4 regions of the Candidatus Nitrospira salsa genome follow, and region 4 is predicted to be linked to each of the others. Evidence: riboswitches for the same ligand, from Rfam matches in the RefSeq annotation. Region 4 holds a riboswitch; each other region holds the start of a gene.
The links. Region 4 has a riboswitch for cyclic di-GMP ahead of ACWQXP_RS18270 (response regulator). Riboswitches for the same ligand answer to the same signal wherever they lie in the genome.
Positions count from the first base shown of each region.

Region 1 (7,916 bases), on a different contig from region 4:
TGCTCAGGACTCAGCATCAAAGCCCATCCATTGATACACATGATCCTCAATGCCATCATCCCGTGGGATCTCAGCTTTACCTACCGGCTTCAAAAAACGTGCAAGCACTTGCAGACCACACTTCCACGCTGGATGGATCAATTGGCCACACTCGATGCCGCAAGTTCATTGGGAACGTTTGCCTACTTGAATCCTGATTATGTCTGGCCAATTCGAGAAGAACCTTCTTCCCGGCAAGCCGATACCGGATTTACAGCCAAAAATATGGGACATCCACTGATCTCGGCACAACAACGTGTAGCAAACAGCCTGGGTTTTCGCGAATTAGGTCAAGTACTTCTCGTAACCGGATCAAACATGTCTGGCAAGAGCACCTTTCTTCGAACCATTGGCATCAACATCTGTTTGGCCCAATCAGGAGCCCCTGTCTGCGCACAGAGCTTCTCCTGGACATGGTTACGACTATTTTGTTGCATTCGCGTGACTGACTCTTTAGCTGAAGGCCTTTCCTACTTTTATGCCGAAGTCAAACGCCTCAAACTTGTCTTAGATGCCGTCAATGAGAGAGACGGTCACGCCGTGCTTTTTCTGATCGATGAAATTTACAAAGGGACCAATAACCGTGAACGGTTGGGGGGAAGCCAAGCTTTCATTCACGCGCTACAGAAAGGCTATGGGCTTGGCCTTCTGTCCACACATGACCTGGAATTAGCACAACTTGAAACCAATGGCTCACGCGTGAGTAATGTGCATTTTCAGGAAACAGTCGAGCAAGGCAAGTTGCAATTTGACTATCAGCTTAGGCCTGGTCCCTGTCCAACGACCAATGCGCTTCGCATCATGGAGCAAGAAGGGCTCCCGATACCGAAAAGTGAGAAATAAGAAGAGAGATGGAGGGAAATCTAAAGTGCAAAGTAAAAAAGGCAAAACGAAATGAAAAAGCTTGGTCTTAGCCTTTTCATTTTAGATTTTACAATTTTCAATTCTGCTAGCTACGGCGTGAACAACTGAACGTCCTGTTGAGCTTGGTCGGTCTTTTCTCCAGTCGTTGTCCCACACTCCGAACACAAATATTCATACAGATTTCCGCTCGGAAGCACCAAGAGCAATCGCTCACGTGCTGGTGTCGCAGACTTACACTTCGGACAATACAACAAGGACGCACGAAGAGCGCCAAATTGTTTTTGTGGTGAAGGTGGCGGCGATGCAGGTCGTCGCATGCCCATACCTGGCGGGATAGGGGGAGGGCCTGAAAAAGGTGGTCTCGGCATGAACTGATCATATCCAAGAGCGTGGGCAGCGTCAAGAAATTTCCTGGCGACTCACTTCTTATTACTTCTATTACTTTACAAGAAATTCATCGCGACCACATACAAGCCAATCAACGAAAACAGGCCAATGACTGCGCCCAAGAAAAACCATAGCGCATCAGCAACCGTTTTTTGCTTCTTGCTTCTCTTCGCTCTCCTACCTGGCATTTCTCTATGATATCGCGTTCCTTCACTTTTGGGCTATGACTTTTCTAGATCTACTCATCCATTGGCCTAAAACCTTCATATGTCTACCAAGAATACATTAAAAATCTTGAAAGAAAACCTAATGTATTACATGAATATCCATAAACCCTTGCATTCTCATCTTTTAGAATGAAACACCGCACAAATGCACGACGCCTGGCTTTCCCATGCCAGGCGTCGCGCAATGATCGAACAGTTCTACATCCACTGCTAATTTACGAGCTTATGAATGTGAGCAGGCCGGATGGTTTGGCGTATGAAGGCTTCTCAAAAATTTCAAGACGTCCTCTTGCTCACTTTGTTCCAAGGAAAAGTAACTCGCACGAGCAGCCACCGCTTCACCACCATGCCAATCGATGGCTTCAGTTAATGTCGTCGCTCGACCGTCATGCATGTACGGGGCAGTATCGGCAATTCCCCACAAACGAGCCGTAATGAACAGTTGATTCTCCACATCGGACGCCTCATGAAGCGTCTCTTGAAGGCGCGGCCCCATATCATGCCGCTTCAAGTCTGAATATAACTTGATTTTAATCCCGCCCTTCAAACTTTTCTTAAAATTTGCAGGCTCTTGAGTTAGGTCAACTTGGTAATACGGCTCCTTGAACGGATGAGCGGGATCTTCTGGGTGTTGAAATGGCAAAGTCTTTCGAGAGGTCTTCATGACAGGACTGTGACAACTCGCGCACCCAATCTTGCGAAAGAGCTGCCGTCCTTTACCCTCTGCCTTCGCTTCGCACGGCGGCGCAGTCGTCGTATTAAATATGGCCAAGGAGGACAACTGACCAACACTGATTTCATTCTTTACGCCATCGCCATCATGATCAACATCTTCCCCGACGATTTCTACAGGCTCCATTCCCATATGAAACCGTAGGGCACCACAATCAAAATCACGTGTCGTGACATTATTGCCTTTTCGCCCAAACGGCCGTACAACGAGATCTGTATCAACCCCAACAACATTGGATGTGTCCAAGATGACTTCTGGCATTGCATCTGTTCCCTCAAAAAATGAACGTGTCTGCATTTGACCGCCGAGACCATAAAACGATGTCCGGGATGGTTGAATCGCAATAAAATGCATTAATTCGGAATCGGCCTCTTGCTTCAGATCTGCCGCGGCCCTCATCTTTGCCATTCCCGTTTCATTACTGCAATTGGTCGGAATTAAACCATTACCAGAAGCGATTTCATCAGACGGATTTTTCTTGAGTTCATGAAGCTCATGCGGAGTGAGATTTCGAGAAAAAACTGATCCAAAATGTACATCATTCGTCACCAGCTCATATATTTTCCCTACATTCTCCGGCAGCAAGGCTTGCTGTGCAATATCTTGTAAATCTTTCGTCATTTCTTTGGCCAACAATTCCACACCACCCGAACCAAACACAAAAGGAGGATTAATAACACGCCCATTAAATGAGGCATACTCTTTCTTGTCACTATTAGCTACATCAAATTTGGTCACGGCCGGAAACGCATTGGCAGCCGCTCCGCCTACCCCGCCGACCTCAAACGTGGCTGGCACCGCATCATTACTCAACACCGAATGACATTCTAAGCATGTCTGCGAATCAAGCCCATTCATTCGCAAAAAATGCCCATTCCCCTCATCGGAGTTGGCCTGTAGCGTGGGACGGCTACCAAATGGATTCTTATCTTCCATCTCATCGAATGGACCATCTCCTAATCCATCGTGTTTATTAAACGGCGTGGAGAATACACGCTTCCCCTGATCGATAATCTCCGATAATGAGGCCGATTGACTTTCAATTTGAGTATGGGTAATTGGCGCATCTAATTTTTTCATTTCGCCATTGGGAACAGGCCCTGCCGCACAGGAGACTAACGGTACACCTGCTATCAAGGTGGCAAAACACCAACCTGTGAGTAGCGTTTTATTCATGGCAAACCCTCCCTGTTAGAAAAATATGATAAATCTAATCTTTATATATTTGACTCCGATCATGAATGTCGCAAAACTTATACCGCTTAACCATAACGATGTGCGTTGCGAGATATTGAGATCTAAGTCTTTGGTATAGCTTAAGAAGTTACAATGAGCGGGGATATGAATCCCGAGAGACGCAAAGCCGAGAACCGTATCCGATCAGATACAGACTGTATCGACCTGCGAAAAAGCAGAATCCGTAACGCGATGTTCCCTAATTAACTGCTAGAGGATGAAGGGATCATATAGGATTTATCGTTCGAGAACGATGAAGCACCATGGCGAGGGGTATCACAATTGTTGATCTCACCCAGAGTAATTGGAAAAACAGCAGACAGAGCAAGCAGCTATCCGCTTTCGACACTAGCCACAACTTTAGGGGTAACTGATTATCAAAGCGATAACTGCGACAGCTGGGGCTTTAGCACTCATCTTGTCAATTAGCCAACCCCCTACCCCTAATAATGCCCAAGGGAGCAGACGGGATTATGAAGGGAGGGCGGAACCTGCTTGAGCGGTATAGGTGGTATCGATAAATTTCCAACTCCCGCCTTCCTTGTACCAGAGCCGCACATACAGCGTGGAGCCGTCCGTGGGTAACTCCTTGACGGTGCTGCTACTCGTCATTCCTAAATACCCACTATCATAGATATCCAGCGCTCCCTTACTCGTCCCAACATATAACCACCACTCGGTGACGCTGACAGTATTCGCCGTCCAGGAAAAGGTCTCTCTCGCACTCCTTAACGTCGCACCGGGAGCGGGACTCGTGAGCTCTGGGAGGATAGTGCCCGTGTGAGCGGTGTAGGTGGTATCGATAAATTTCCAACGACCGCCCTCCTTGTACCAGAGCCGCACATACAGCGTGGAGCCGTCCGTGGGTAACTCCTTGACGGTGCTGCTACTCGTCATTCCTAAATACCCACTATCATAGATATCCAGCGCTCCCTTACTCGTCCCAACATATAACCACCACTCGGTGACGCTGACAGTATTCGCCGTCCAGGAAAAGGTCTCTCTCGCACTCCTTAACGTCGCACCGGGAGCGGGACTCGTGAGCTCTGGGAGGATAGTGCCCGTGTGAGCGGTGTAGGTGGTATCGATAAATTTCCAACGACCGCCCTCCTTGTACCAGAGCCGCACATACAGCGTGGAGCCGTCCGTGGGTAACTCCTTGACGGTGCTGCTACTCGTCATTCCTAAATACCCACTATCATAGATATCCAGCGCTCCCTTACTCGTCCCAACATATAACCACCACTCGGTGACGCTGACAGTATTCGCCGTCCAGGAAAAGGTCTCTCTCGCACTCCTTAACGTCGCACCGGGAGCGGGACTCGTGAGCTCTGGGAAGGAAAGGGTAGGAATTGTTGGCGCTAGAACTTGCACACTTACTTCAGTGGAGGGGGAGCTTTCATTGCCATCAGCATCATAGGCGGTTACTGCAAAATAATACGTGAGACCAGCCTCAAGACTTTGTGGTTCATAAACCGTAGTATTCCCAACGTCAAAGTAAATGCTATACGAACCGGACGTGGTCCCCTGATAAACTATGTATCCAGCTAAATCAGATTCGGAATTAGCGGTCCATTGGACCTTTACAGAATCTGTGGCGGTAGACTGAATGATGTTGGCAGATTGAACAGCTGTTGGGTTAAGAAAGAGACAGCACGCCAGACCGAGTACGACCAGAGTCTTGTGAATAAAAGGACTTGAATAAACGTTTGGCATGGGCCTCCTCCTGTCGCGAAAATGGCCCCATTCCTCCCGCTTTTCCCTTCCTTAGGTAACCCAGCCATCAAGAGTTTCTCTTGATCCGTGGTTTTGCGTCCCCACCTCACGATGGGTTTGCCTTTATCAAGAAGGGGCCTTATTACAGAATAAAAGAGCTTATTTGAGTTCTTTCCTCATAGATAGATATAGTTAAAACAATCCTACAGATCTTTTCGGCAGAAAGCCCAAATACTGGACAAGGAAAAGAAAAGGGGTTCTAAAACAAAAATATATAATGATGGTAATGCGATAAAATCATTCCAGACGACGAGCAACATCGCAAAATTCACTCTATATCGAAAAAGAAATTTTCGTTAATGCCCTTGAGCAATATAATGTCCACACGATTGGGAAGAAAGAATTGTTCGAAATGATTTTCCCCCTAAGGCCTGCTTGACTGGGTTGCGTACACGAACTGCAGAAGCGACGCCATGAGAAGCTGGAAGAACAGACTGAATCATTATAAATGCCACAAAACAGCTGATGAGCCCAGCACCAGCCCTCCTAAAACCGGAGAGAAACTTCGAGCGTGGGACCACAAGGACGAGAAAACGACGATGGGCACCTTCCTACCGGCGACCGTGTCCATCCGAAGACATGACCCGACGATCTAGAATTACTTCCTCACGCGTCGTACCAACTCATCAACCGAGTCGTTTGACGCCAAGCTCAAAAATTTCCGCACGGTCATGCAAAGGTTCAGACACAAGAAAGTTCATGTATTCAGAATGGTAAAGCTGTCTGGCTAGAACCATATATTCCGTATGATCCGGATGAAGGAGGTTCGTTGAGAAGATATTAGGCCAAGGCCACGACTAATGAAGGTTCAGAAACAGGTACACCCTGACGGAAAAGAATGATCTTTGAGGAATTGGCGGCGACACGCTCTCCTGGCAGAATGATACCCACAAGATTCAGCGGATCGGCAGCGGAGATTCGCATGTCTTGCGTATCCGATTGAGTGTCGCGTCGAACAGCACGAAGTGATTCAACCGCTTCCGGCAAGGCATACTGCTCTCCGGTAAAACCATTCACGAAGCGTCCTCCGCGAATCTCTCCGCGCCACTCCATTCGACGGTACTGCGTCAACAGCTCACGCCACGTCACCGAAAGCAACTCGCGCTTCAAGAGATCACGAAACACAATTCCATATCGAGCCAGTAACTGCCTGGCCCATTTCTCATGAAGCTGTGAGGTCGTGAATGGCTCGTCACTGTCTCCATGGTAGGGCTTTTGCAATAAATCCCATCGGCCGGCACTATGACGAGGACGACGCGCACGTTCCCTGCCCGCTGCATTCCGACGCTTGGGGTTGATCAAAGCACGGAGATTATCAAACCCATCAGCAGTAACAAGTCCCGCCGCAACTAATTCCCAGAGCGCCTGCTCTACCTCAGAAGCAAGATGCCCCGTGCTCCCCGTCAAGTCAGCGAAAAAGCTCGCACCTCTGCCTTCGAGAGATTGAAGGACATCCTGTGCAACGCCACTCAATACCTGGCGAATCCCCATCGTCATATCCTTTTCTTTTTGTCGGCTCAGCATCATATGCCACGGGGAATTTTCCCGCAAAAAGAAACTGATCGGAGCCAGGCTCGTCGGATTAATCCGACGACGGGAGGATGGCGGTAACTCTTCAATCTGAAAAAACGCTTCTTTGCATTTCTCCACCTTTCCCGAGGAAACGCGTGGTTCCTTATACGGAGGAGTGAGCCTTCCCCAAGCGACCGTCCCTCGCAGACAGAGCATATCCAAGAGTTCGGGCCTATAATTAGAGACACGTTCTTTCAGGAGTGAAGATTCCCACGCCGATGCGGCGGTCTCAAAACCGGCTAATTGCGTGATGACCTCCCGCAACCCGGCCTCACCATGTAATTGCGAACCCGGCGCACGATGTTGCCAACGAAAAAGAAAACGCATGAAGTCTGCTGCGGCAACAGGTTCGGTCTCCCGACGTAATGAACTGACTGTTCGTCGATGAATTCTGGCAAGTAATCGTCGATCACACCATTCTTCAAGTTTTACTTTAACTTCAGATTTCCCCCATTTGTCCAGTGGGCTTTCTTCAAAATTGCTTCCGCCATTCTCACCCCAGCCATCTTCCTTATAGGGAGAGGGTGCATGAAAAAATGGAGAGGGAGTTGAAGCGGGACGGTATTGCCCGCGCAAGACTTGCCCCTGCCCTTCTAAATGCAGTAAAGCCTGGCTTATCGCTTGCCCTGGTAAATACAAGGCACTCGAAAGTTCATCAACAGTGACAGGACCACAACTTTCCATCCAACCCTGCACGACAAGTGGCAAGACAGTTTCCGCTTCTATTGCCGGGGCCTCAACAACAGGGAGGAATTCCAATTGCTCCGGAGCCACAACCTCAACAGATGAATACAGCTTTTGAATGATTGGGAATTGCTCCGTCGTTACCCACCCACGAACCGTATCGACTTTTCCATTATCTGCCTGACGCACTTCTATGACGATGGCGCGCTTTGACTTAAGAAGCTCAGGAAGAAAGTCTTGCCATGGCTTACCGAGTTCCTCAGGGACCCAAACCAAAAGATGAAGTACTTCATGAAGTTCGTCAGCATCACGAACTTTCGGCCACGCCTCTTCAATCACGGCAGAAATGGCTGCAGGATCTAGCGCACCGAGCTCTCCCCCCATATCGCCGGGAAGCA
Region 1 covers NZ_CBCUCO010000002.1:1,267,499-1,275,414, forward strand. The annotation lists gene ACWQXP_RS07720 (MutS family DNA mismatch repair protein) at 1-882, shown strand, start outside; gene ACWQXP_RS07725 (hypothetical protein) at 993-1,271, opposite strand; gene ACWQXP_RS07730 (di-heme oxidoredictase family protein) at 1,741-3,426, opposite strand; gene ACWQXP_RS07735 (fibronectin type III domain-containing protein) at 3,958-5,202, opposite strand; cyclic di-GMP riboswitch class I at 5,254-5,334, opposite strand; gene ACWQXP_RS07740 (hypothetical protein) at 5,676-5,858, shown strand; gene ACWQXP_RS07745 (DEAD/DEAH box helicase) at 6,043-7,916, opposite strand, start outside.
Region 1: it holds a riboswitch for cyclic di-GMP, as region 4 does, so the genes downstream of both, ACWQXP_RS07735 (fibronectin type III domain-containing protein) here and ACWQXP_RS18270 (response regulator) in region 4, are expected to answer to the same signal.

Region 2 (7,916 bases), on a different contig from region 4:
CCGAGTTGGATACTCAGTATGGTACGGGCGGAAATTATCTCTATTATATGGCGACCTCTCCATCATTTTTTGGAGAAATTGTCCAAAATCTCGGAGCCAAGGGGCTGGTCGCACAAGAGAACAAACAAGCTCGACGCATCGTCATTGAAAAACCATTTGGCCATGATTTGTCGTCTGCGCAGACCTTGAATTCCACATTGCGCAGTGTGTTAGATGAAAAGCAGATTTATCGTATTGATCATTATCTGGGGAAGGAAACGGTTCAGAATATTTTAGTATTTCGATTTGCCAATGGCATTTTTGAACCTGTGTGGAACCGACAATACATTGATCATGTACAAATTACGGTCGCGGAAACTTTAGGTGTGGAGCATCGGGGCACATATTATGACAAGGCTGGTGCATTACGGGATATGGTTCCCAATCATTTGTTGCAGATTTTGGCCTTTGTCGCTATGGAACCCCCGAATGCGTTTGATCCCGAAGCCGTCCGGAATGAAAAAGCTAAACTGCTTCGCGCGATTCAGCCGATGAATCCCATGGAAGTCTTGCAGTCAACCGTGGCCGGACAATATGGAGCAGGTATCTATAATGGGACTCAGGTTCTTCCTTACCGATCAGAGGACAATGTGGCTTCAACGTCCTTAAGAGAAACCTATACGGCCATGACGTTGTCAATTGAAAGTTGGCGATGGGAAGGTGTGCCATTCTACTTACGAACGGGGAAGAGACTGAAGAAACGAGTGACCGAGGTGGTCATTCAGTTTAAATCCGCTCCATTGATGTTGTTTCGAAAGACTCCCGTGGACCGATTAACTCCGAATGTTCTAGTCATTCGGATACAACCTGATGAAGGTATTTCTTTGAGCTTTGGAGCGAAAATTCCCGGACCACAAGTTCAGGTTGGGAGTGTGAACATGGACTTTCAATATGCTGATTATTTTGGCGACGCCCCGAGCACCGGGTATGAAACCTTGCTTCATGATGTGATGGCAGGTGACGCGACACTCTTTCAACGGAGTGATAATGTTGAATTGGGATGGAGTGTGGTCGACCCGATTCTGAAGGTGTGGGATAGTCTAGGAACACATGCGATTCATTCGTATTCCGCTGGAACGTGGGGGCCGCCTGATGCTGACGCTCTGTTAGCCAAAGATGGCCGCATGTGGCGAAACTATGAATGATCCTGCCAGCATGCGTCTAAGCTTTCTTTGCAATTCATCAACGCATGGCTGAAGATTCACTGACCTTATGACCCTAAAAATGTTTCGTGATCATGTCTATGATCGTGATGATTTGAACGTGTGTAGGGCAGGGAGTACTTATTGTTGTGGTGTGCTGAAATCTGTTGATTGGTGTTGTGAGTCCACACACATGGACCCGGGTTGTTGTGCCACGGTATTGGGTAGTTTTAGGGTGAATGTGGCTCCGGAACCGTTTCCATCGCTCTCTGCATGAAGTGACCCTCCACAGTTTTTGGCGGCGATGGCGCTGCTGTGAAGACCAATCCCATTCCCTTTCGTTTTAGTCGTAAACCCTTGAGCGAAGATGCGAGTGAGATGTTCTGATGGAATTCCCACCCCGCTGTCTGTAACCTGTATTTGCAAAAATCCCTCTTGTTCAGGACAGGATTCAATACGCAATGTCAGGCGATGATGCTCCCGCTCTTGAGCCATCATCGCTTGCTTGGCATTACAAATGAGATTCACAAGGATTTGCAACACTTGATGTTTGTCAACAACGACTTGCGGAAGATCGGTATATTCTTGGACAATCTCAATGTGATGTTCCTCTAGTTCTCGACGACTGATCATGAGGGCCTGTTCGACCAAATCAGCAAGACGAACGGGTTCCTGCATCCCGCCTGGTTTCGCGATATTTTGTTGCGCATTAATGATTTGTATGACGTGGTTCACTTTGGAAACCAGGGATTCCGCTTCCGTGACGGTCTGTTGAACGCGAGAGGATAAATCTTTGCCAAGTTCTTCAAGATATTGTGGGATTAGTTTGCCTTTAGGGTCGTTCGTGAAAAACTCGCCAAGTTGATCATGATGGGTTTGCAGCATGGTGGCGACAAGGCTGATTTCCTGGACATGTGACTGCCGTAGAGATTGGCAGATTAATCCGGCCGACACATTGATACTTGTCAGGACGTTTCCCACATTATGGAGAATATTGATGGCAATATCAGCCATGCCTAACTGGCGAGAGGTTTCCAATAGTTTTGCATGGAGTGCTTCCCGTTCGACCTGAGCCTTTTTCCGCTCTCTGGCATGACGGATCACTCGTTCGAGTAGGGGGGCGTCAATTTGCCCTTTTATGAGATAGTCTGCGGCTCCCAGTTGTATGGCTTGGAAGTCAATGTGTCGATCAGTGGTTCCGGTCATCATGATAATAGGTGTTTTACAGCCATACTGAAGTGCGTTATGTAACAACTCAAGTCCGGTACGAGCGCCAAGACAGTAGTCGAGTAGACAGACATGATGATGGCTTTGCACAATTGAAGCGTGCGCCTCTTCATAGGAAGAAACCCAATCAATCTTAAAGTCGACACCTCGGATATTCGAGAGGAGCGAATGCGCGATGATGGCATCATCTTCTTCGTCTTCGATGAGTAGGAGGTGAATGGTCTCAGTTGCAAATTTTTGATCAATGGTTGTGGTCATGTTGCGATCGTCTTTTTCGAAAATATCACGTGCGTCGTTGTTCACCCGGTGACGGACAAATTTACGTTCGGGTGTTCCAAGGCGGCTCGGACTGTGGCGAGGAGTTCTTCGAAATCGAATGGTTTTTCGAAAAATGCTACGGCACCGAGGTCGAGTGCTTGTTTATGTAAATGTGGCTCTTTGCTGGCAGTCAGAAAAATAATGGGAATGTGAGCGGTCTTTGTTGAGGATTTGATGCGCTCAGCGATAGTCAATCCATTCCCTCCGGGCATGGTAATATCAAGAAGCATGAGGTCTGGAGGTTGTTCCATGGCTTTTTGAATGGCCATGATCGCATCATAGGCGGCAAGGACATGATAGCCTTTGGCATTCAATCGAACGCTCAAGGCTTTCACGATACGTTCATCGTCTTCGACAACCAAAATATTTTTTTGCATAATGGTCTCTCTTTCTCGCTTCTTCTACGATTCGGGTTGAGGGGATTTACGAAGAGTAAAGAAAAATGTACTTCCCGTATCAGGGGAACTTTGCACTGACAGCGTTCCGCCATGAAGCTTCACCAATTCTTGAGAAATATAGAGCCCAAGTCCCAAGCCGGCGACGGATGGTGAGTCATCATTTCGAATTTGATAAAGACGATCAAAAATATGCTCAAGCTGGTCGTTGGCAATACCAGACCCTGTATCAGAAACGGCAATTCTCACCCGTTCCTCATCCACGACATCATGGGTGACCTCAACTTTTACCTTTCCGCCTTTGGGCGTGTATTTCAAGGCATTCCCTAGAAGATTATTCAAGATTTGACGAATGCGGTGTTGATCCATGGCGACCGTCGGTAGATCAGGCGCAAGCGAGTATTCAAGGTGAATCTCTTTATGCTGTGCCATGGGAACGAGAGACGTCGCAACCTGATGAATCAAATTGTCCAGTAAGTCTGGTTGAGGATTGACACTGAGTTTCCCGGTTTCTAGTCGCGTAATGTCAAACAGATCATTAATATTTTGTCGTAACGAATCACAACAGCCGTCAACAATTTCTAAATATTCTTGTTGGGTTGGAGTCAGCGGTCCCGCGAGGCCTTCGAGCATGATTTCAACAAATTCACTGGCCGCGGTGAGGGGCGTTTTGAGCTCATGAGCGAGCACATGATAAAACCGTTGAATTTCTTCGTTTTTTCTTAATAAGTTGGCATTGGCCTGTTGAAGTTGGTGATGATGATCGTCAAGATTTTTTTGAAGCTTGCTCTTTTCGACGGCATGGCGAATAGCTCGTTCGATATTCTCGGAGGACATAGACCCTTTAGGAATATAGTCTGATGCTCCTGACCGCATAGCTTCCAATACAATCGATTCACTTCCCTGTCCCGTGAGTAAAATGACGGGTGCCTGAAGTCCTCGACCATGAATTTCATGTAAGATTTCAATGCCTGTGTGGGGGCCGAGCTGATAGTCGACAAGATTAATATCATGGGTATCTTCTTTGATCATCGCCAATCCACGTTCATAGGATTGCTCCCAGTCCATCTCGAAGGGTGAACCAGGAACATCGGCAAGTAATGTTTGCGTGATGAGGGCATCATCTTCATCATCGTCAATAAGTAATACTTTCAATACGTCTGTTCCAGGATTTTGGGACGACCTCATCGATTTATCCTCATCCATCTGCTCATCTGTTGGTTCACGTTTGCATTACATTCATGCCTGTTCATGGCTATTGACACTATGAGCCGACAACAAAAGAAAGGGGTATACAGGATACGTTTATTCCGATGGAGGAGACGCAAGCGTGGAGGGGAGGTTGTGGTAAGCGGCAACCGGGCGTACCTCTGAGTGAACGATGTTTCACTGGGTCCCTTGGCTTTGCGTCCCATCCTCACGGATGGTTTGCTTTTTTCACTATATCTTCTGTTATCGGTTTGCCTGAGCGAAGCTTTAGGCGAAGAATGTCAGAGGCAAGAATGGCGAGAGACGTCATGGAGTTTTGGAACAATAAGTGTGTCAGTGCTCATGTCGAGGTGTTGAGTCAGTTCATTAAAGACAGGTCGGGCTCAAATGTGTCTCATCACTATATGGGGCACATTCTTAAGCCGAGGTAACGATAGGCCGAACAATATAATATGAGGGACTACACGTGATCCCAGCTCAATTGCCTTCAAATGAAAATCAGCGTCTGGCTGCGCTTGCTCGATATCAGGTTCTTGATACGATGCCAGAACCATCGTTCGATGACTTGACGAAGCTCGCTGCGTATATTTGTCAGACACCTATCGCCCTGATCAGTCTGATTGATGAACACCGCCAATGGTTTAAATCGAAAGTAGGCATAACAGCAATTGAGACCCCTCGAGACATGGCCTTTTGTGCTCATGCCATTCTTGAAGCAGGAGTGTTTGAAGTATCTGATGCGTTAACCGATGTGCGCTTTATGGACAATCCTCTTGTCACCGAGGATCCAAACGTACGGTTTTATGCGGGCTCGCCTTTACAGACTCTCGATGGGATGCCGATCGGTACGCTCTGTGTGATTGACCAAGTCCCTCGCTCATTGTCACAGGAACAACGAGTGGCCTTGTCTGCCGTCTCGAGGCAAGTCATGACTCAACTCGAATTACGAATGCGCCTTGAACAGGAACACCAGTATAAAGACTATTTTGAATACCTTTTGGAAATTGCCTCGAACGGGATGGTCGTGATTGACCCGGATGGGACGATCGTTCAGGCGAACACGCACATCTTCCAGCAATTTGGTTATAGACGTGAAGAACTGCTTGGTCAAACGATTGAAGTCCTTATTCCCGAGCGCTTTCGTCACCACCATCCTCACTATCGAATGGCGTATTTCGACTCACCTTCTATGCGTACTATGGGGAGCGGCCGTGACCTCTATGGCCTTCGAAAAGATGGCTCAGAGTTTCCTCTCGACATTGGATTGGCCCCTCTCGTGACGTCCAAGGGTTCTCGTGTGTTGGCTTCCGTCATCGATACGACTGTACAAAAACAGACCATGGAAGCCTTATTACAAAGTGAGTCCCTCAACGCACTCATCTTACAGTCCGCGGGAGACGGCATTTTCGGGCTTGACACTCATGGGAATACGACTTTTGTGAATCCGGCTGGAGCGGCTATGTTGGGATACACGTCAGAGGAATTACTTGGAGTCCCCATGCATGTCACGATGCACCATACCAAGCCGGATGGATCTCCGTATCCTCGTGAATCATGTCCGATGTATGCGGCGTTCAAGGATGGGATTGTTCATCAGGTGGATGACGAGGTTCTCTGGCGCAAGGATGGAAGCAGTTTTCCCGTCGAATACACCAGTACTCCGATTCGTGACCAAATGGGTACGTTGCAAGGTGCCGTTGTCACATTTAAAGACATTACCGATCGGCAACAGGCGGAATTCACCTTGCGTGAGCGAAACAAAATGGTGGCGCTGGATGCGGAGGTCGGACGTGTGATCCAGCAGAGTCACGATATTGAGGGAATGCTCCAGGGGTGCGCTGAAGCCTTGGTACAGAACCTTGATGCGGCCTTAGCCCGTATCTGGATTCTCAATACTTCCGAGCAAATACTGGAACTACGGGCGAGTGCAGGGCTCTACACACACCAAGACGGAGCTCATGGGCGAATTCCTGTCGGTCAATTTAAAATCGGGAAAATCGCCTCTGAGAAGCGGCCCCATCTGACAAACGACGTGATCGGAGATCCGCGAGTACCAGATCAAGAGTGGGTGAAGCAGGAAAGCCTGGTGGCGTTCGCTGGATATCCATTGATGAGCGGTCAGAATGTCCTGGGTGTCATGGGGATGTTTTCCCGGCGTCCATTAACGGAGTATGCCTTACGCAGTCTCCAGACTGTGTCAGATCGCATAACCACCGCCATTGAACGTCATGCGGCGGAACAAGCACACCTCAAACTTTCCGAATTGAATAAACAGATCTTGAATTCTTCTGGCGAAGGTATCTGGGGATTAGATCTTAACGGAAAGACGACCTTCGTCAATCCTGCCGCAGCACAGACGTTAGGGTATGAACCGGCTGAGCTCTTGGGGACGATGATGCACATGAAGGTTCACCACACCAAACCTGATGGATCTTGCTATCCAGGTGAAGACTGTCCGATGTACAAAGCGTATTTATTAGGAGCCACCCAAACTGTCGAGGATGAAGTCTTGTGGCGCAAAGACGGGACAAGTTTTCCTGTCGAATATACCAGTACCCCAATTCGTGATGATCGCGGACAGCTCATTGGTGCCGTGGTGACCTTTCGAGACATCACTGAGCGAAAACGCCATCAAGAACAACTTAATCGTGTGATTGAAGCTGTGCCCAGCGGGTTGCTGATAGTCAATGAAAACGGCGCCATCGTCATGGCGAATCAGACATTGGAAGAACAGTTTGGGTATGAGCGAGGCGAGCTGCTTGGCCAGACCGTTGAATGTTTAGTGCCGGAACGGTTTCGTGAACAGTATCCAGATTATCGAGCCAGAGTTTTTGCTCAACCTGAGGCACGAACGTTTGGTGAGGAAAGTCATCTTTATGCGCGGCGGAAAGACGGATTGGAATTTCTTGTGGAAATCGGCTTGTGTCCGGTTCCGTCTGAATCAGAAATTTTGATGCTGGCGTCGGTTAAAGATGTGACGGCGCGCAAAAAACAGGAAACTACCTTGTGTCAATACATGGATGACTTATATCGCTCGAATCAGGAATTGGATGACTTTGCTTATATTACCTCCCATGATCTGAAGGAGCCCTTACGAGGAATCTATAATTATTCAACGATTCTCCTTGAGGATTATGGACATCAATTGAATGCAGAGGGGCAGTCGCGCTGTGAGACGCTTCTTCGCTTGTCGAAACGGATGGAGGATCTGATCAATTCACTTCTCTATTACTCTCGAGTGGGACGTACTGAACTTGCGGTGACGTCGACCGATGTTCAGAAGATTCTGGATGAGATCCTGGATTCCCTGGATATCCGGTTACAGGAATGTGGCGTGGCTGTCCGCATTCCGAGGTCTTTGCCCATTGTATACTGTGATCATGTCAGAATTGGGGAAATCTTCCGCAATCTAATTACCAATGCGATGAAATATAACGATAAGCATGAGAAATGGATTGAGATCGGCTACTTCTCCACTACGGATGGAGCCCCAGACGTTGCGTTTTCTGACAAGAAGAGTCAGACGGAATCATTTTTCGAGACGCCAAAGACGAGGAGCGAGATCGATTCCGAGCGTGATGCGTCT
Region 2 covers NZ_CBCUCO010000002.1:1,377,833-1,385,748, reverse strand. The annotation lists gene zwf (glucose-6-phosphate dehydrogenase) at 1-1,184, shown strand, start outside; gene ACWQXP_RS08170 (ATP-binding protein) at 1,323-2,666, opposite strand; gene ACWQXP_RS08165 (response regulator transcription factor) at 2,708-3,103, opposite strand; gene ACWQXP_RS08160 (ATP-binding protein) at 3,128-4,309, opposite strand; cyclic di-GMP riboswitch class I at 4,472-4,564, opposite strand; gene ACWQXP_RS08155 (PAS domain S-box protein) at 4,797-7,916, shown strand, end outside.
Region 2: it holds a riboswitch for cyclic di-GMP, as region 4 does, so the genes downstream of both, ACWQXP_RS08160 (ATP-binding protein) here and ACWQXP_RS18270 (response regulator) in region 4, are expected to answer to the same signal.

Region 3 (7,916 bases), on a different contig from region 4:
GCTGTGGGTGGAGCTACGGGTGTCCCACCTTGAGCGTGTTTGTACAACCAGATTGTTGATTTATCGCCAGCATAATCCCCGTACATGATTACGCCATATGTGTTAATTGGCACGACGAAGCCGTCGACGGTATTGGCTGAGGAACGATTGAGTGCACTTGGTCTGGTTGCCTCGTCGTCTATGACGCTCCACGTGTTTGTCTTAAAGTTAAACGCATAAAACTTCCCAATATTATTCAATACCAGAAGGTCTCCCGTTACGGGATCGATGGTAATCAGTCCGCCTTCTTTGGCATGAGGGAGCTGTAAGATGGTTGGCGCATCTGGTAATTTTGTAATCACTCCATTTGCGTCCATCTTGCACCAAGATTTTGACGTAGGAAATCCTGAGGCACTCGTATTGCCCCCACCGAAGACGATGGTATGGGTGATGGGATTATAGGAAGCAAAATTATGGTACCACCCTCTTTGAGGTTGCCCTGGTCCCTGAAAGCATTCATATTTTTTAGAGGCGTACACGCTCCAGGTGTCTGAATCGTAATCATATTCTCGAATGGATCCGTTGGAGCCATCGAAGACATACCATTTTTTGCGTTCGGGGAAATATTCAAGCGCATGCGCAATGCCACCCCCATTGGGCCCCTGGGCCCCCTTCCTCCAAGTTTTTTGGGTAATATCGTAATGATAGATGTTGGTAAAGTTTGGAGTAATTTTCACAAATCCTAAGAGACGATGTTTGGGCGAAATCGTGTTGTGATTATACCCGTGTCCAAGTGAAGACTTTTGACCCATGACGAGGAGATCTCTTGTCCAGGTATTCGATGCATCCGTATAAATATGTAGTTGTGAAGAATTGTAATGTCCTGATCCGAGAAACAGCACTTGCTTGCCGATAGGATCCCAGGTGGCTTCTCCCATGTACTGGGTAGACCGCGCGTTGTTCCCGCCTGGGTACATTAAATAGCCTGGTGTAAATCCGTTTGTTTTCAGCTCAGCCCATGTACCTGCCGGCATAGCATTCGCCACATCCCCAAGCTCGCTCGCCGTGCTTGGTTCTGAGGCAAAGCAAATCAATGTTGTCAGCAGAAGCGCAATTGTTTGTCGTTTTACTTTTATCGTTTTCATAGTCTTCCTTTAAAGCCGAGTTCAAATAAAGCCTAATGCTACAAAAAGTAAACGATGTCTGGTCCAGCGTTCCCTAGGCTAGGCCTAGGGGGCAGGAGTGATCGTGATATAGTTTAAGATGACATGTTGTCCTTGTCGTTGCAAGTTGACGGTCAATTTTCCATCGCTGACGGTTACAGGGAAATCGGTAATGGTGAGAAATTCATTGACTCGTGTTCGTACATTTTGGATGACTGGCTTCCCCTCTACCGTAATGTGATGTGGCCCCTGAGCATAACTCGGATCACCACTGGCGAGAGAGACGAGATAGTTGCCATTGGCAAGGTTATATTGCCAGGTGGCGGTACTGCCTTTGTCGAAGTGAATAAGGGTATCTCGAGACTGATTGCGATGGAAGTTTCGTTCGCGGGTATTGACGCGAGTGGACCAGCCGTAGCCGCGGCTGCTGGAATACTGCGACCCATCATCCTTGATGAATCCTTTAGGAGTTGAGGCCGATGATGGTTGGAAGTTGATGGAGACGGCTTCGCCTCCCGAAGGCGTTCCGCCTGTAGGGGGCACTCCAGGGTTCGAATCTTCTGGGGCAATACGGACATAATTCAGAATGGTCTTTTGACTGCCTCCACTGCGAGTAAGCCGAATGTTCAATTGACCATCGGAAATGGTTACTGGGAAATTGGTGACCGTTTTAAACTGATTGACTTGTGTCGTGACATTATTGATAGCGGTTTGTCCTTCAACCACGACATGGTGTGGACCTTGTGCATAGCTGGGATCACCACTGGCGAGAGAGATAACGTACTTCCCGTTCGGTAGGTTGTAGGACCATGTCGCCGAAGTGCCTTTGTCAAAGTGGATAAAGGTATCTCGTGATTGATCTTTGTGGGCCTTGCGGTCACGGGTATTGACGCGAGTCGACCAGCCATACCCACGGCTGCTGGAGTATTGCGACCCATCATCCTTGATGAATCCAGACGGAGTAGAAGACGATGACGGTTGGAAGTTGATGGAGACGACTGAGCCCCCAATAGGTGGTACGCTCGGTGGAGGTACCGGTACAGTATTCGGATCTGCCGGGGCAATACGGACATAATTCAGAATGGTTTTTTGACTGCCTCCACTGCGAGTAAGCCGAATGTTCAATTGACCATCGGAAACGGTCACTGGGGAATTGGTGACCGTTTTGAACTGATTGACTTGTGTCGAGACATTATTGATAACGGTTTGTCCTTCAACCACGACATGGTGCGGACCTTGTGCATAGCTGGGGTCACCACTGGCGAGAGAGATAAAGTACTTCCCGTTCGGTAGATCGTAGGACCATGTGGCCGAAGTGCCTTTGTCAAAGTGGATAAACGTATCCCGCGACTGATCTTTGTGGGCCTTGCGGTCACGGGTATTGACGCGAGTTGACCAGCCATACCCACGGCTGCTCGAGTATTGCGACCCATCATCCTTGATGAATCCAGACGGAGTAGAAGACGATGACGGTTGAAAGTTGATGGAGACGACTGTGCCACCAGTTGGTGGGTTAGTAGGAGGGTTTGACGTAGCTACGAATGTGGCGGTTACGGATTTCGCGGTACTCATGGTGACGACACATGAACCAGATCCTGTGCAGGCTCCATTCCATTTAGAAAATGTTGACCCGGATTTTGGTGTGGCTGCGAGAGTAACGGATTGTCCTTCAGTGAAAGATGAATTGCAAGAACTTGTGCAGCCAATACCGGCGGGAGCACTTGAAACGGTTCCATTCCCTGTGATTGAAACGGAGAGGTTGTGTTGGGGTTTTGTCGATTCTACAAATTTTATTGTTACAGACTTCGCGGCGTTCATGGTGACGACACAGGAACCTGATCCGGAGCATGCTCCTCCCCAACTGGAAAACTTCCAATTTGACTTTGGCGTGGCAGAGAGGGTAACGGACTGTCCTTCAGTGAATGATGAATTGCAGGAGCTTGTGCAGCCAATACCGGCGGGAGCACTTGAAACAGTCCCATTACCTGAGATCGAGACAGAGAGATTGTGTAATACGTTTTCCGCCTGTGTACTCACTTCCGCAGAAGGAGAACTTTCATTTCCCGCTTCATCATATGCGGTGACGGCAAAGTAATGTTTTTTTGTCGAGTCAAGGTCTTCCTTACGGTGAGACGTTTTATTGTCTACATTGTCCGGAAACCCATACACGCCAGATGCTGTGCCGTGATACACATTATAGCCGGCGAGATCCTCTTCCTGGTTTGGGGCCCACTCTAAATCAACATCTTTTTCAGCGGCAGAAACAGTTGGGGAAATTGACAGTAGTAACCCAAAGGCAAGAACGATAGCTGGTATATTTCGGCTCCAAGTGAACATATGAGGCCCCTCCTTAAGTAGAAAAATCGAAGAAGGCCCCATTTCCGCGGGGTGCTGACTGAAAATCTGCCCTTCCTTCGGTGTCCCGGCTATCAGATGCGAGTTCATCTGACCCGTGGTTTTGCGTCCCTACCTCGCGGTAGGTTTGCCCTTATCGGGAAGGAGCCTTCATAGTTATGACGGTAGACGTTGTGAAGTTTAGATTATCATGTGTATTCCTGTCCTTATTTTTTCGTGTTCACAACTAGATGAACATTGTGTTCCATATGAATAAATATATCGGCCATCTTACAGAACACTTTAGTTGCTCCATTGCTTCATCTTCTCAGGACTTCTCATCGACTCTTCAGTCTTGCTAAGAGTTAGTGTTCAGTCTCTCTGGAAGGTGTGTGGTCAATCGGGGCTATTCAATTGTTATTGAGGTGCAATACGGACAAAATTGAGGAGTGTTTTGCTACTGCCGCCTGAGCGGGTGAGGCGAATCGTCAGTTGGCCGTCAGAGACGGTGACGAGACGATTGGTGACGGTGGCAAATTTATTAGCTTGCGTGGAGACATTATTAATGACGGTGATGCCTTCGACTTGAACATGATGTGGCCCCTGATGATAGGTTGGATCACCGCTGGCAAGTGAGATGTGGTACTGGCCATTGGGCAGCGTATATTGCCAGGTCACGTTGGTGCCTTGGTCAAAGTGAATGAGTGTATCCAGTGACTGATTGCTCGATCGATTCCGTTCACGGGTGTTGACGCGGGTCGACCAGCCATAGCCGCGGGAGGCGTTGAAGGGGGCCCCGTCATCTTTAAGGAAGCCCGCCGGTGTGCTGGCAGAAGCCGGTTGAAAGTTAATGGAAACGACTGAGCCGCCTGACGGTGGGGGAGGCGGGGGAGGTCCTGGGGCTGGCGGTGGCGGATTCGACCCCGTCGACGCAATACGGACAAAATTGAGGAGTGTTTTGCTACTGCCGCCTGAGCGGGTGAGGCGAATCGTCAGTTGGCCGTCAGAGACGGTGACGAGCCGGTTGGTGACGGTGACAAATTTATTGGCCTGCGTGGAAACATTGTTAATGACGGTGATGCCTTCGACTTGAACATGATGTGGGCCCTGATGATAGGTGGGATCGCCGCTGGCAAGTGAGATGTGGTACTGGCCATTGGGCAGCGTATATTGCCAGGTCACGTTGGTACCTTGGTCAAAGTGAATGAGTGTATCCAGTGACTGATTACTCGATTGATTACGTTCACGGGTGTTGACGCGGGTCGACCAGCCATAGCCACGGGACGCGTTGAAGGGCGCACCATCATCTTTGAGAAAGCCCGTCGGTGTGCTGGCAGAAGCTGGTTGAAAGTTAATGGAGACGACAGAGCCGCCTGGTGGTGGGGGAGGCGGGGGAGGTCCTGGGGCTGGCGGTGGAGGCGGTGGTGGTGTGGTTGAGCCAGTCGTGGTTCCTGAAACTTCGTTCGAAGGCGCACTTTCGTTTCCTGCGACGTCGATAGCTGTGGCAATGAATGAATAACGTGTTTCGTCTGTTAGTCCTCCTATTGTTTGAGAAGGGGCAACAGGGTTCGATGGAAAACCAGAAAATGCTGGGGCTCCATAATTGGTCGAGGGCGGTATTCGTTTGTAAATTCTATATCCTGCAAGATCATTTTCGTTATTAGGTTCCCACGTTAGTGTGAGGGAGGCTGCTTGACCATGAAGAGGAAGGGAAGAAAGTACAGCAACCAAAAACAATGTAAAGACTGTGAGGAAATTGGTTTTACACACTGAGGCAGTATGACTTGTCATAGTTCTCCGTGACTGATTCCAATTAAGATGTTTTGTGAAAATCAAAACTGAGAATAAAAAATTAGAAGTTAATGTTGATGCTCAATTCATACGATGGCATGCACCGTATGAGATAATTCCACGACCCTTGTGGCGGGTATTGCTAATCCATTTTGCGGAACCTTTTGAATCCCAGGCATTCTCCCAAGCAATTCATATGCCGATTTTACGTTTCCCGTATTTATTTCTTGAAATTAGGAAGTTATAAAAAACCGCAACAGTGGTGTTGTCATCATTGCATGAGAGAATTTTAATTTTCTGCAGGTCATGATGTTCATGTGTTATACGTAGTTTCGAGAATATGACAAAAGCGAATCTCACGATATCTTGAAATCGTGTTTTTCTAATATCGACTTTAATATTTACGCTAAAATACACGGTTTGGACTATGAGAATTGACTAGTCTGTGAGAGGTGTGTTTTCTAATGGGGCGAATGTTTTTGTGGGTTGGGGGGATAGAGAAGATGTATTATTCTCAGACTGGCATTTGTTGATTCATGTTTCTGTTAAGAATGCCTTTGAGAGTCCCTCTGGGTTGTGTTGGAATATATGTCTGAATATTGTTTGACTCTGCCTTTAGGAAAGGCAAAAGTTAAAGAATCTGGATTATGAATTTGAGCTGATGGTATGGGTGAGGAAAGATGGATCGGTAAGAAGGATCGCGTTGTGGCAGTTGTGACGAAATTATTTACTGTCGGACAATAGTCGTCTTATGTTTTCGCGTCTTTCTATTTTTTGGCGATCGGCATTGGGTTATTTGACCATTATCGCTTTGGTGGTCGGCGTGAATCTGTATGTCCTCAATCAACTTCGTGTCTTGACGGATTTAAGTGCAGAGCTTGTTATTCACCATTTCCCTGCTGTTGAAACAGCAAAACGTTTGATTGTGAGTTTATATGCACAATTAAAAAGTGATAAGCAATATCTCGTTCTTCGGGATACCTTGTTGTTACAAGAATTTCTTGAAGAAGCCGAAAACTTTCGAAAAACGCTTGAGGTTTTGCGAAAACAGGAAGATTCTCAGAAAACACTGGAGCTACTCGCGAGAGTCAGGCAACTCCATGAAGAACTTCATACGCTATTTCTAAGTGAGGGGGTAGAGCAAAACGATCGCTCGGAGGTCTCTATTTCTTCCTATGAGAGTCGACGAGATGTGTTAGTTGACTCTATGACTGAGGCGATCAATTCGTATATCACGTTACAGGAGTCGAGTATCGGGGGGATTTTACGCGATACGCATGTACGATCAGTTCAAGCGGTTGATATTTCCCGGCAGCTCATGATCATGGCATTATTGTTGGGACTTGGTTTGGCCGGTGTAGCCAGTTATAGTATTCTGCGTCCGCTGAGACGCGTTCAAGGACAAATACGCCGTATTGGGCAGGGGCAGTTTGGACGAACGGTCCCCGTGACCGTGCCCCATGAGTTACGAGAACTTGTTCATACGGTCAACTGGATGAGTGAACAATTACAGCAATTGGATCAAATGAAATCTGAATTTCTCGCCAATGTGTCGCATGAACTTCGCACGCCGTTAACCTCGATACGAGAGGGCACACAACTTCTTGTTGATGGAATCCCTGGCCCCATCAATCGCGATCAGCGTGAGACATTGACGATCCTACTGGAGAGTAGTCAGCGTCTGAATCAGTTAATCGGGAACCTTCTTGATTTGTCTCGAATGGAAGCCGACATGTTGGCCTATCAATTTAGCCCAACAGACTTGAATCGTCTGGTGTTGCGATCGGTCGAGAAAATGAAATTTTTAGCAGAACGTAAACATATTCAACTCGTGACAGAATTATCGCATGATCGTGTTCGTATGCAGGATGTTGATGGTTCCCGCATTGAACAGGTTACTGAAAATCTGTTGTCGAACGCGATTAAGTTTAGCCCTGAAGGGTCGTCTATTACCATTCAGTCACGGGCCGCAGAGAATGGCGGTAGTTTTCATCTTTCTGTCTCAGATACAGGCCCAGGTGTTCCACCTGAAGATTTACCACATATATTCGAACGTTTTTATCAAGGACGATCTCAAGAAGGCCGCTCGTACGTTGGAAGCGGTATTGGGCTGGCTTTAGCTAAGAGAGTCGTGGAAGCTCATGGAGGTACCATCTGGGCTGAGAGTGAAGTCGGAAAAGGGACGACTGTTCATGTTATGGTGGGCAATCAAAAGCCCAGTGGAGTCACCAGATGACGATATGGTCATGTCTTCCCTCTAAACTCTTGTCTGTTCTGCTTGGAATGGTGTTCTGTTGCGTGACAATGAGCGTTTCCCTTTTATCTTGGAACATTGATCCTGTACAGGCTCAGCCGCAGCGCTCGGATGTTTCAATGTCAAAAATATTTGAGCCTGATTCGGAAGACATTCCATTTTTTCGAGCCATTGTGGAGGCTCAAAACCGAGAGCTTCAAGAGTGTAAGACCCCGTTAGCTTGTCAAAAACCAAACTTTCTTCGAGGTTTGGCATTGCTGTATTCCAACAAAGGTTTAGCGGCAACGCATTTTCAAAAAGTGATTACGGCCAAGCCGTCGAGCCGTTTGGCTGCTGAAAGTCGATTTTGGTTGTGGTTCATTGATGTGCTGAGTACCCAGAAGCGCGAGGCAAAA
Region 3 covers NZ_CBCUCO010000005.1:360,929-368,844, reverse strand. The annotation lists gene ACWQXP_RS22220 (hypothetical protein) at 1-1,124, opposite strand, end outside; gene ACWQXP_RS22215 (hypothetical protein) at 1,209-2,714, opposite strand; partial or broken gene ACWQXP_RS22210 (InlB B-repeat-containing protein) at 2,736-3,479, opposite strand; cyclic di-GMP riboswitch class I at 3,556-3,639, opposite strand; gene ACWQXP_RS22205 (hypothetical protein) at 3,894-5,267, opposite strand; gene ACWQXP_RS22200 (sensor histidine kinase) at 6,019-7,503, shown strand; gene ACWQXP_RS22195 (hypothetical protein) at 7,641-7,916, shown strand, end outside.
Region 3: it holds a riboswitch for cyclic di-GMP, as region 4 does, so the genes downstream of both, ACWQXP_RS22210 (InlB B-repeat-containing protein) here and ACWQXP_RS18270 (response regulator) in region 4, are expected to answer to the same signal.

Region 4 (7,916 bases):
GATGTGTTTGATGAATAAAATTACTGATTTCATGAAATATTCTCGTAAACCTTCTTGGCTTGCCTTGTGCTCAGACCTGTCCTGAGGTCATAAAACTGGCAAGGTGAGTCAGTTGTTTAACACCCTGAGGGCAGAGGTCGTTATGGGGCAGATCAAGAGAAATTTTTCCATGGTCTCTAGACAGAAGGTTGACACGATGCAGGGTGGTGGCCATCGGGAGAGCGTCTATTAACAGCACAGCCTTCAAGCTGTTTGATGATTGTATTATTTGGTAGTTCTAGATTTTTGCTCCCATATTTCTCACATACCCTCGTATTCAGTTATGGTTTAGCATGAAAGACTTAAGAGTTTTTACCGTACGACTCAAGTGTAAAAAACCCTAACGAATTTTTGTTATCTTTTTCTCGCATGTTTTACCGCTTATTTGTTGCCTAGTTTCGTTCGGGATGAACTCTTGTAGGTTTCGAAGATTGAGGGTGTCAGTCATCTTTCTGTTTTACACCACTCAATAAAAAACGTGATTCCTTCGGTAGGGTAAAATGTCTATCGATGGTGTTGATCGTACGGCGTTATCGAAAAATCTTGCTGATTCTCTATAAGGAAGAAAGTTGGCTTTAATCTTGCTCGACCAATGAATCAATTATAGTTTTTTCATAACTAATGAGGGGTTCCCTCAACGTACGTAGTTATTCGTGACCGATTAAAGCGGTGGGTGTGCGAGAGGAATTATGATCATGGACCTATCATTTACCCTTACGCCATATGACTTAAATCTTCTTCTCGCAGTTGGGATTGGACTGATTGTTCTTTCTATTCTGTATTTACGTTATCTGGTTATGTTGGAAAAAACGCACAGAGCTTTTTGTGCCATCCAGCCTGATGTTCACATTACAAGGCGTGCCACGATCTACTCGAATGGGGAAGATATCTTAACCGTGTATCTTCAAAATCTTGGAGATTCACAAGCCTCCGATATTCGTGTCACGGTTCATGGAGGGGAAGGGGTTTCCCCGCTACCGGTGATACCGATGATGGAGGCAGAGAGCAGGGAATATGAGGTTTGGATTAAAACGAGGTCAGATTCTCCGTTGCTTCAAGAAAAACGGGACAATATTCGCTTAACGATTTGTTACGGTGATCAATGGGGGAATCGCTACACGCTAGCCTACCCGGTAGTTCAGCGAGATGCCCTGCATCGTTGTGTGGCTCTTCAGCTTGTTGATGGTGCGAAGCCTCGCGTAGAGAAGCCGACGGTGTCATTTTGGCGAATGCGTCGGTGTCTCTATCGTCATTCCCGAAACGTGTCCAAGGCAAAGGTTCGTCTACCCAATGACTCGATTACCCCCAAACATCGCGGGATACGACATCAAGTGCCAATCCATTCTTTTTGGGAAGGCGGAAGAGGGCAAGGTGCTTAAGTAAGCCTATGAACGCCATTCCATATCCATATACGGTGATGATGACGTCTATCTTTTAGGAGTCAGGTTTTGCCGCATTATGGTCTTTCTTGATAGATGATGGAAGGTGATGTTTTCTCAATTCCCATCTGACACGCAACCGCTCAACCTTATCAATCACTTCTTCTTCCCTCTCAAGAGAGTTCTGGGGATGTCGCTGCCAATTGGTTTTTTCAAGATCTTTCAGTAAGTGCTCATAGCCTCGTTTCATGCGTTCGTCCATACCAGGGGTTGACCAGCACTAAATAAAAAGAAAAACCTCATCTTTCTGATCATTCGTCATAAAGGGAATTTTCTTGCCATGTGGCTGTTATTCCTATTCTTCCCATGGCAGTGAAACAGGTGCGGATGATTCCCCCGCTCAAGTTACTTGCATTTTCTTTATCCTAAACATAAGGACTTTCAACGTCGGAGAATACACAGAAATATCTCTTAGGTCTTAAGATTTGGCATTTCAAATCCGACGATACTAATGAATCTAGCCGACTCGTGGCAGGATTGCGGAATACGTGTTGACCAATGTTCATTTTTGATATTCCTGATGTTCAAATGGAGGCCAACTCATGACGGAGAGTATTCAGACGAATCGGCGAATTCTTGTGATTGATGACAACGTGGCCATTCACGAAGATTTTCGCAAGATCTTGTGTCAAGGATTCGATGCGACCTTACTTCACGAGGCACGGGGAGGCTTGTTTGATGATGTTCCTGCACAACAGACGATCGAACCGTTTGAGCTTGATTTTGCTGATCAGGGGCAGGAGGGGTACCGGATGGTTCAACAGGCTGCCCAGCAGGGGAAGCCGTATGCCGTGGCTTTTGTCGACATGCGAATGCCTCCTGGGTGGGATGGCGTGGAAACGATCGAACATCTCTGGGAAGTCGATGCCCATCTCCATGTGGTGATTTGTACCGCATTTTCAGATCACGATTGGGATCAAGTCATGGAACGATTACCGCAGAATGACAGACTTTTGGTGTTACGAAAGCCATTCGACAATATTGAAGTCTGGCAATTAGCGAATTCCCTGACCAAGCGATGGCATCAAGCTCAACATGACAAGGGGCAGTTTGATCTGATGGCGCAACTGGCGGATGAACGTGCCGAGGAATTTCAACGAGAAGCTGAACAAATTCAATTGGCGATGGTCGTGCCTCCTGCGAAACATGATTAACTACGAGTGATCGACCGCTTCCTTGTTCTCATGTTTTTGTCTTCCTTTCAAGTTATGAATATAGGCATTTGTTCATTATGGATGTGGCCGGTTGGCTTCGGAAAGTGCAGCCAAGGGTTTTTGAATAAAGTGGCGTAAGGGGCTGGTTTTTTTGTCTGGGATTTCCAGAAGGTGGCAGGCGATGCACTGGGTCAACAACATTTAGCCATCGTGAACTCATTGGGTCGAGAGTGTCCCTAGGTTACCCATACACAACGGAGGCGATGTCGTATGTCTGAAGCGCCTGTCCTCAATCGACGCATCCTGGTGATTGATGATAATCCTGCCATTATTGACGACTACCGAAAAGTATTAGGCTCTTCGACTTCAGAGTTCCCCATTTATGCTGCACGAGACACATTATTTGAGGAGAGTGTGAGGTCACCCTATCAAGAGACATTTGTTGTTGACAGTGCTGACCGGGGCTCTTCGGGTTTTGATCTGGTCAAGATGGCCGTGGAGCAAGAAAATCCTTATGCTGTGGTCTTTGTGGACATGCGAATGCCTTCAGGATGGGATGGGGTCGAAACCATTGAGCGAATTTGGGAAATAGATCCAGCCATTCAGGCGGTGATTTGTACCGCCTTCTCAGATCATCCATGGGACGAGGTGATTCCTCGCTTAGGACATCGCGATCAACTCCTTATTCTCCGAAAACCGTTCGATCCCATTGAAGTTCGACAATTAGCGAATTCGCTCACCTACAAATGGTATTGGGCGGGATATGCCAGGCTCCGTCTAGGCGAGTTAGAGCATCTCGTGGATCAGCGAATGTCTGAACTCCGTGCGGTCAATGCTCAATTAGAACATGATGTACTTCGCCGACAGTCGATCGAAACGCAACTCGCGCAGTCCATTCGAGACTTGGAACAACGGAATAAAGACCTGAGTGAAGCTCGAGATCATGCGCTAATCGAGGTGCATGAACGCGAACGAGCGGAGCTCGCACTTCGGAATAAAGCTGAAGAATTGGTACGATCCAATCATGAGCTTGACCAGTTTGCCTCTGTGGCCGCCCATGACCTTCAAGAACCTCTTCATACTATCCAAGTTTTTAGCGATTTATTGCGAGTGAAATGTGGAGGTGCGTTAAACGGATCTGGCCTCGAGTTCTTGGGGCGAATTCTCAAGGCTTCTGGTCGAATGCAACGGCTCATTCAAGACTTGCTGGTCTATTCTCGATTGGAACACCATGATCGAAGTGTTGAGTCAGTGGCGCTTGGCGAAGTCGTTGAGGACATTCTTCATGATTTTGCCGTGCGTATTGAAGAAACACATGCGAAGGTCGAAGTGGAGGACCTTCCGGTGATTGAATCCGACAAGACTCAAATGCGTCAGTTATTGCAAAATTTAATCGGGAACGCATTGAAATTTCACAAGCCACATGAAGCACCTGTCGTTCGCGTGTCTGCTCGCATGATGAAAGAGCGTCGTCAACAAGATGGACTGCGGGCACGTATGTTGTGCCAACTTCAAATCGAAGATGAAGGGATTGGTATGGATAGCCAATATACGGATCGTATTTTTGGGATGTTCAAACGTCTACATGGTCGAGATGAATTCGAAGGAACGGGGATTGGCCTAGCCGTCTGTAAGAAAATTGTTGATCGCTGTGGCGGTACCATTACCGTGCAGAGTCAGCTTGGAGAGGGGTCGACTTTTCTTCTCACGCTTCCAATGGGAAATTCTACCGAAACCGCGTGTGGGTCAGAAGCTGGAGTCAGTTCCACAGCTTTAAATCGTCCTGTGAGTGCCGAGTGAATACGAGTACCGTTTCAGTATCAAGGCCAGACTGTAACTGATTAAAATTACTAATAAAATCATTTCTCAAGTAATCCTGTTGGACACCGATAAAAGAGACAACAGGGTGCAAAGGGCAAACTACCTGAGAAGGTAGGACGCAAAGCTAAGGGACCTGAATTGGGAGGATGGTTCTTCCGGGGTTCGCCTGGCCGCCACACTGGTCAATGAAGCGTCATGGTCTGTTTGCGCCCATCTTGTCGATGGGCGTTTGTGTTTATGGAGCACGCTTCTCCCTCCAGTTTCCTATCCTTGCTCAGCGTAGAGGGACCCTACCATCCTGCTTTTGATCTTCGCACACGCGGTCTTGTTTTTGAGTAGATGTCGCATGACTTGCCAAAATGGGTCGCGCAAACCATAGGCAAATCCAATTACTTCCTGATTGATGATCTTTCCATGCCCGAACCGTCTGTTAATTATGACATTTCTGCGTTGAGATGCTGCATGATAAAAAACTCAATAATTTAACTAGATAGATCCTCGTGATTGGAGATGCCTAGCACCAGAAATACTGTGGGCGAGAAGCGCACGATTTCCCAGACGATGAGTTTTCTTTAGATAAAAGGAGGGCGTGATGATGAGTACCTGTATGCAAGCCGTTCCCTTCATTGTGTTAATGGCGGATGATAGTACTGATGACTGTTTGGTCGCGCAGGCGGCTTGGGATGAGTGTCGACTCGGACAAGATTTGCGGTTTGTGCATGATGGTGAAGAGTTAATGAATTATCTGACTCGTCGCGGGGTGTATGGTGATCCCGTGAAATCACCTCGCCCTGGTCTGATTATTTTGGATTTGAATATGCCCAAAAAAGATGGATGTTCGGCCTTAGTCGAGATTAAATCTGATCAAGAGTTGCAGGATATTCCCGTTTTGGTTTTGACAACCTCACGTGTCGCCAAGCATATCGATAGTGCCTATAACTTGGGCGCCCATTCGTTTATCACCAAGCCCAATAGTTTAGACGGGTATTTAGAGTTTATGAAAGGTATAACCAAATATCGAGCAAGCTTACAGGCGATGCATAGTCTACAGCGAGTCAAGCCTCTCCATCTGAATTAAGTACAGAAGAAACGTCAGCTAACGTCGAAGATGTTGAATCAGAGAAGGGTGCCTGGTCGTGGATGTTCTACAAGATACGAAATGCCGAATATTGGTTGTTCATGACCAGCTGAAAATTCATGCGGATTTTCGACAAATTTTTGACGAACTATTGGTAGGAACGTCTACATCTCGTCCATCGTTCGACGTTGAATATGTGAAAACGGGTGAGGCCGGTTTAGCATTCATTCGACAAGCCTTAGAAGCTAAATATCCCTATGCTCTGGTGTTTTTCGATGAAAATGTGGGGACGGGATGGTCAGGGGAAAAAACCATCGAAGAATATTGGCGTGTTGATCGCTTTCTCCATTGCGTTCTTTGCAAGGCCAATGTGAACAGTCAATGTGTTTTAGGGCTCGAGGGTAGTACGCATCGAGAGCAACTCTTGATTCTACGAAAGCCATTTCACGCGATCGACGTCCAACAAATTTTTACTGTCATGATACACAAATGGTCTCTTTCTCAACGTATCAGGTATCAGGTGGGAGGTGTCTCAACTGTGGCTGTTGCGCAACACTTACAGCTACAAGGAACCCATGCACAATTGAGTCAAGATATGGAGCCTCGTGGGAGTGTTGAGGCGCATAATTTTCGAACAGCCCAAGATTTGGACGGAACGAATTTTGAGCTGGCGAGGGCAAAAGATGAGTTGTCTGCTGCCAAAACGCATATGGAAAATATCATCGGATCGATGGCTGATACGTTACTGGTTATCAATGCTGATATGACTATTGAGGCGGTGAATCGTTCGTTGTTGACGTTATTAGGGTACGCAGAAGACGAATTACTTCGGGAATGTCCGAGTAAGATTTTTGGTGAAGAGTTGACTCAAGGCTCCATTATGGAAAGGCTGTATTTTCAGGGCGTGGTAAGTAACGTTGAAACCACGTACCATGCCAAAAATGGCCAAGTTATTCCCATGGCACTTTCCGGCTCACTGATGAAAGATGAAAGCGGGGTCATCCAGGGATTAGTGTGTGTTGCGCAAGATATAACCGAGCGCAAGCGCCTCGAAGCCGAGCGGCGTCAGTTTCAGGATCAACTTGTTGAAACATCTCGTCGTCTTGGTATGGCTGATGTGGCAACTAGCGTGCTTCATAATGTGGGGAATGTGCTGAACAGTATCAATGTCTCTGTTGGGATTATGGGGACGACGTTGCGGCAGTCGCTCGTGGGTGATGTCCGAAAAATCTCCCAAATGCTCAACGCTCACATGGATGACCTCAATGTCTATTTGTCTCGGGATGAGAAAGGCCGACAGATCCCTGGGTATCTCGCGCAGCTAGCTGACCACCTGCTTGATGAGCAGCGAGTGACACTTAAAGAGTTAGAGTCATTAATCGAAAGCTCAGAACATGCCAAGCAATGTGTGGCGATGCAGCAAGGAATGGTCAAAGCGGGTGGGCTGCATGAGCCCGTCGTGTTGGTTGATCTCATGGAGCAAGCCATGACAATCAATAAGGTGCTGCTAGAGAAACTGGAAGGGAAAATTGTTCGAGAATTCGTCGATACCCCAGAAGTGATTGTTGATAAGCATCAAACCTTGCAAATCTTGGTCAACTTAATTCGTAATAGCACGCAAGCGATGGAGACGGTTGATTCAAAAATACTCACGGTTCGAATTGGGCCTGCGACGAATAAACGAAATATGGTCCAGCTCGAAGTGACCGATACGGGTGTCGGCATTCATTCTGACCAGCTCACACATATTTTTTCTCAAGGTTTTACTACCAAGAAAGATGGACATGGGTTCGGACTGCACAGTGGAGCTCTCTTGGCCAAGAATATGGGTGGTTCGCTTCATGTGAAGAGTGATGGAGAAGGATACGGGGCAACATTTATCTTAACCTTGCCGGTTGCGATACCGCCTGACCTATGACGATAGTTTTCCCCTGTTCATAAGAGAAATGATCCGGGTCCTATCTCTTGTGTTCACACTAATTGTCTGGCAGATTCTTAGGCGACGTTTTTCCGTGTTTGACGCATATTCCAGATTATGAGTTCCAAGACCGTAGGTCTGACAAGCTATCCGGTGCTGGGCTCCGGGATCGGCTAGCTCGGCTGGATCGAAAAGGCTCCGATCTTATCATTGCGATCAAAGGCCACGTAGTGCGTATTGGTACTTCGATCAATCGTCACACCCTCATACCTATACTCCATTCGTTTTCGGCTTTTTTCATTGTTGCATTAATGATGTCCATGGTGAGCGTTCTGAGGCCGCAGGCAACTCGGTCCTAAGGCGATTCTGCATTTAAGAGTGCGTGGTATCTAACCGAGAAAAAAGGATACGGGACTGACGTATCTTTCCAAATTCTTTAGATACCTCCCGATAACGATCCCAAAGGC
Region 4 covers NZ_CBCUCO010000004.1:921,570-929,485, forward strand. The annotation lists gene ACWQXP_RS18250 (hypothetical protein) at 735-1,418, shown strand; gene ACWQXP_RS18255 (hypothetical protein) at 1,474-1,668, opposite strand; gene ACWQXP_RS18260 (response regulator) at 2,021-2,632, shown strand; gene ACWQXP_RS18265 (ATP-binding protein) at 2,903-4,432, shown strand; cyclic di-GMP riboswitch class I at 4,537-4,631, shown strand; gene ACWQXP_RS18270 (response regulator) at 5,046-5,531, shown strand; gene ACWQXP_RS18275 (ATP-binding protein) at 5,590-7,449, shown strand.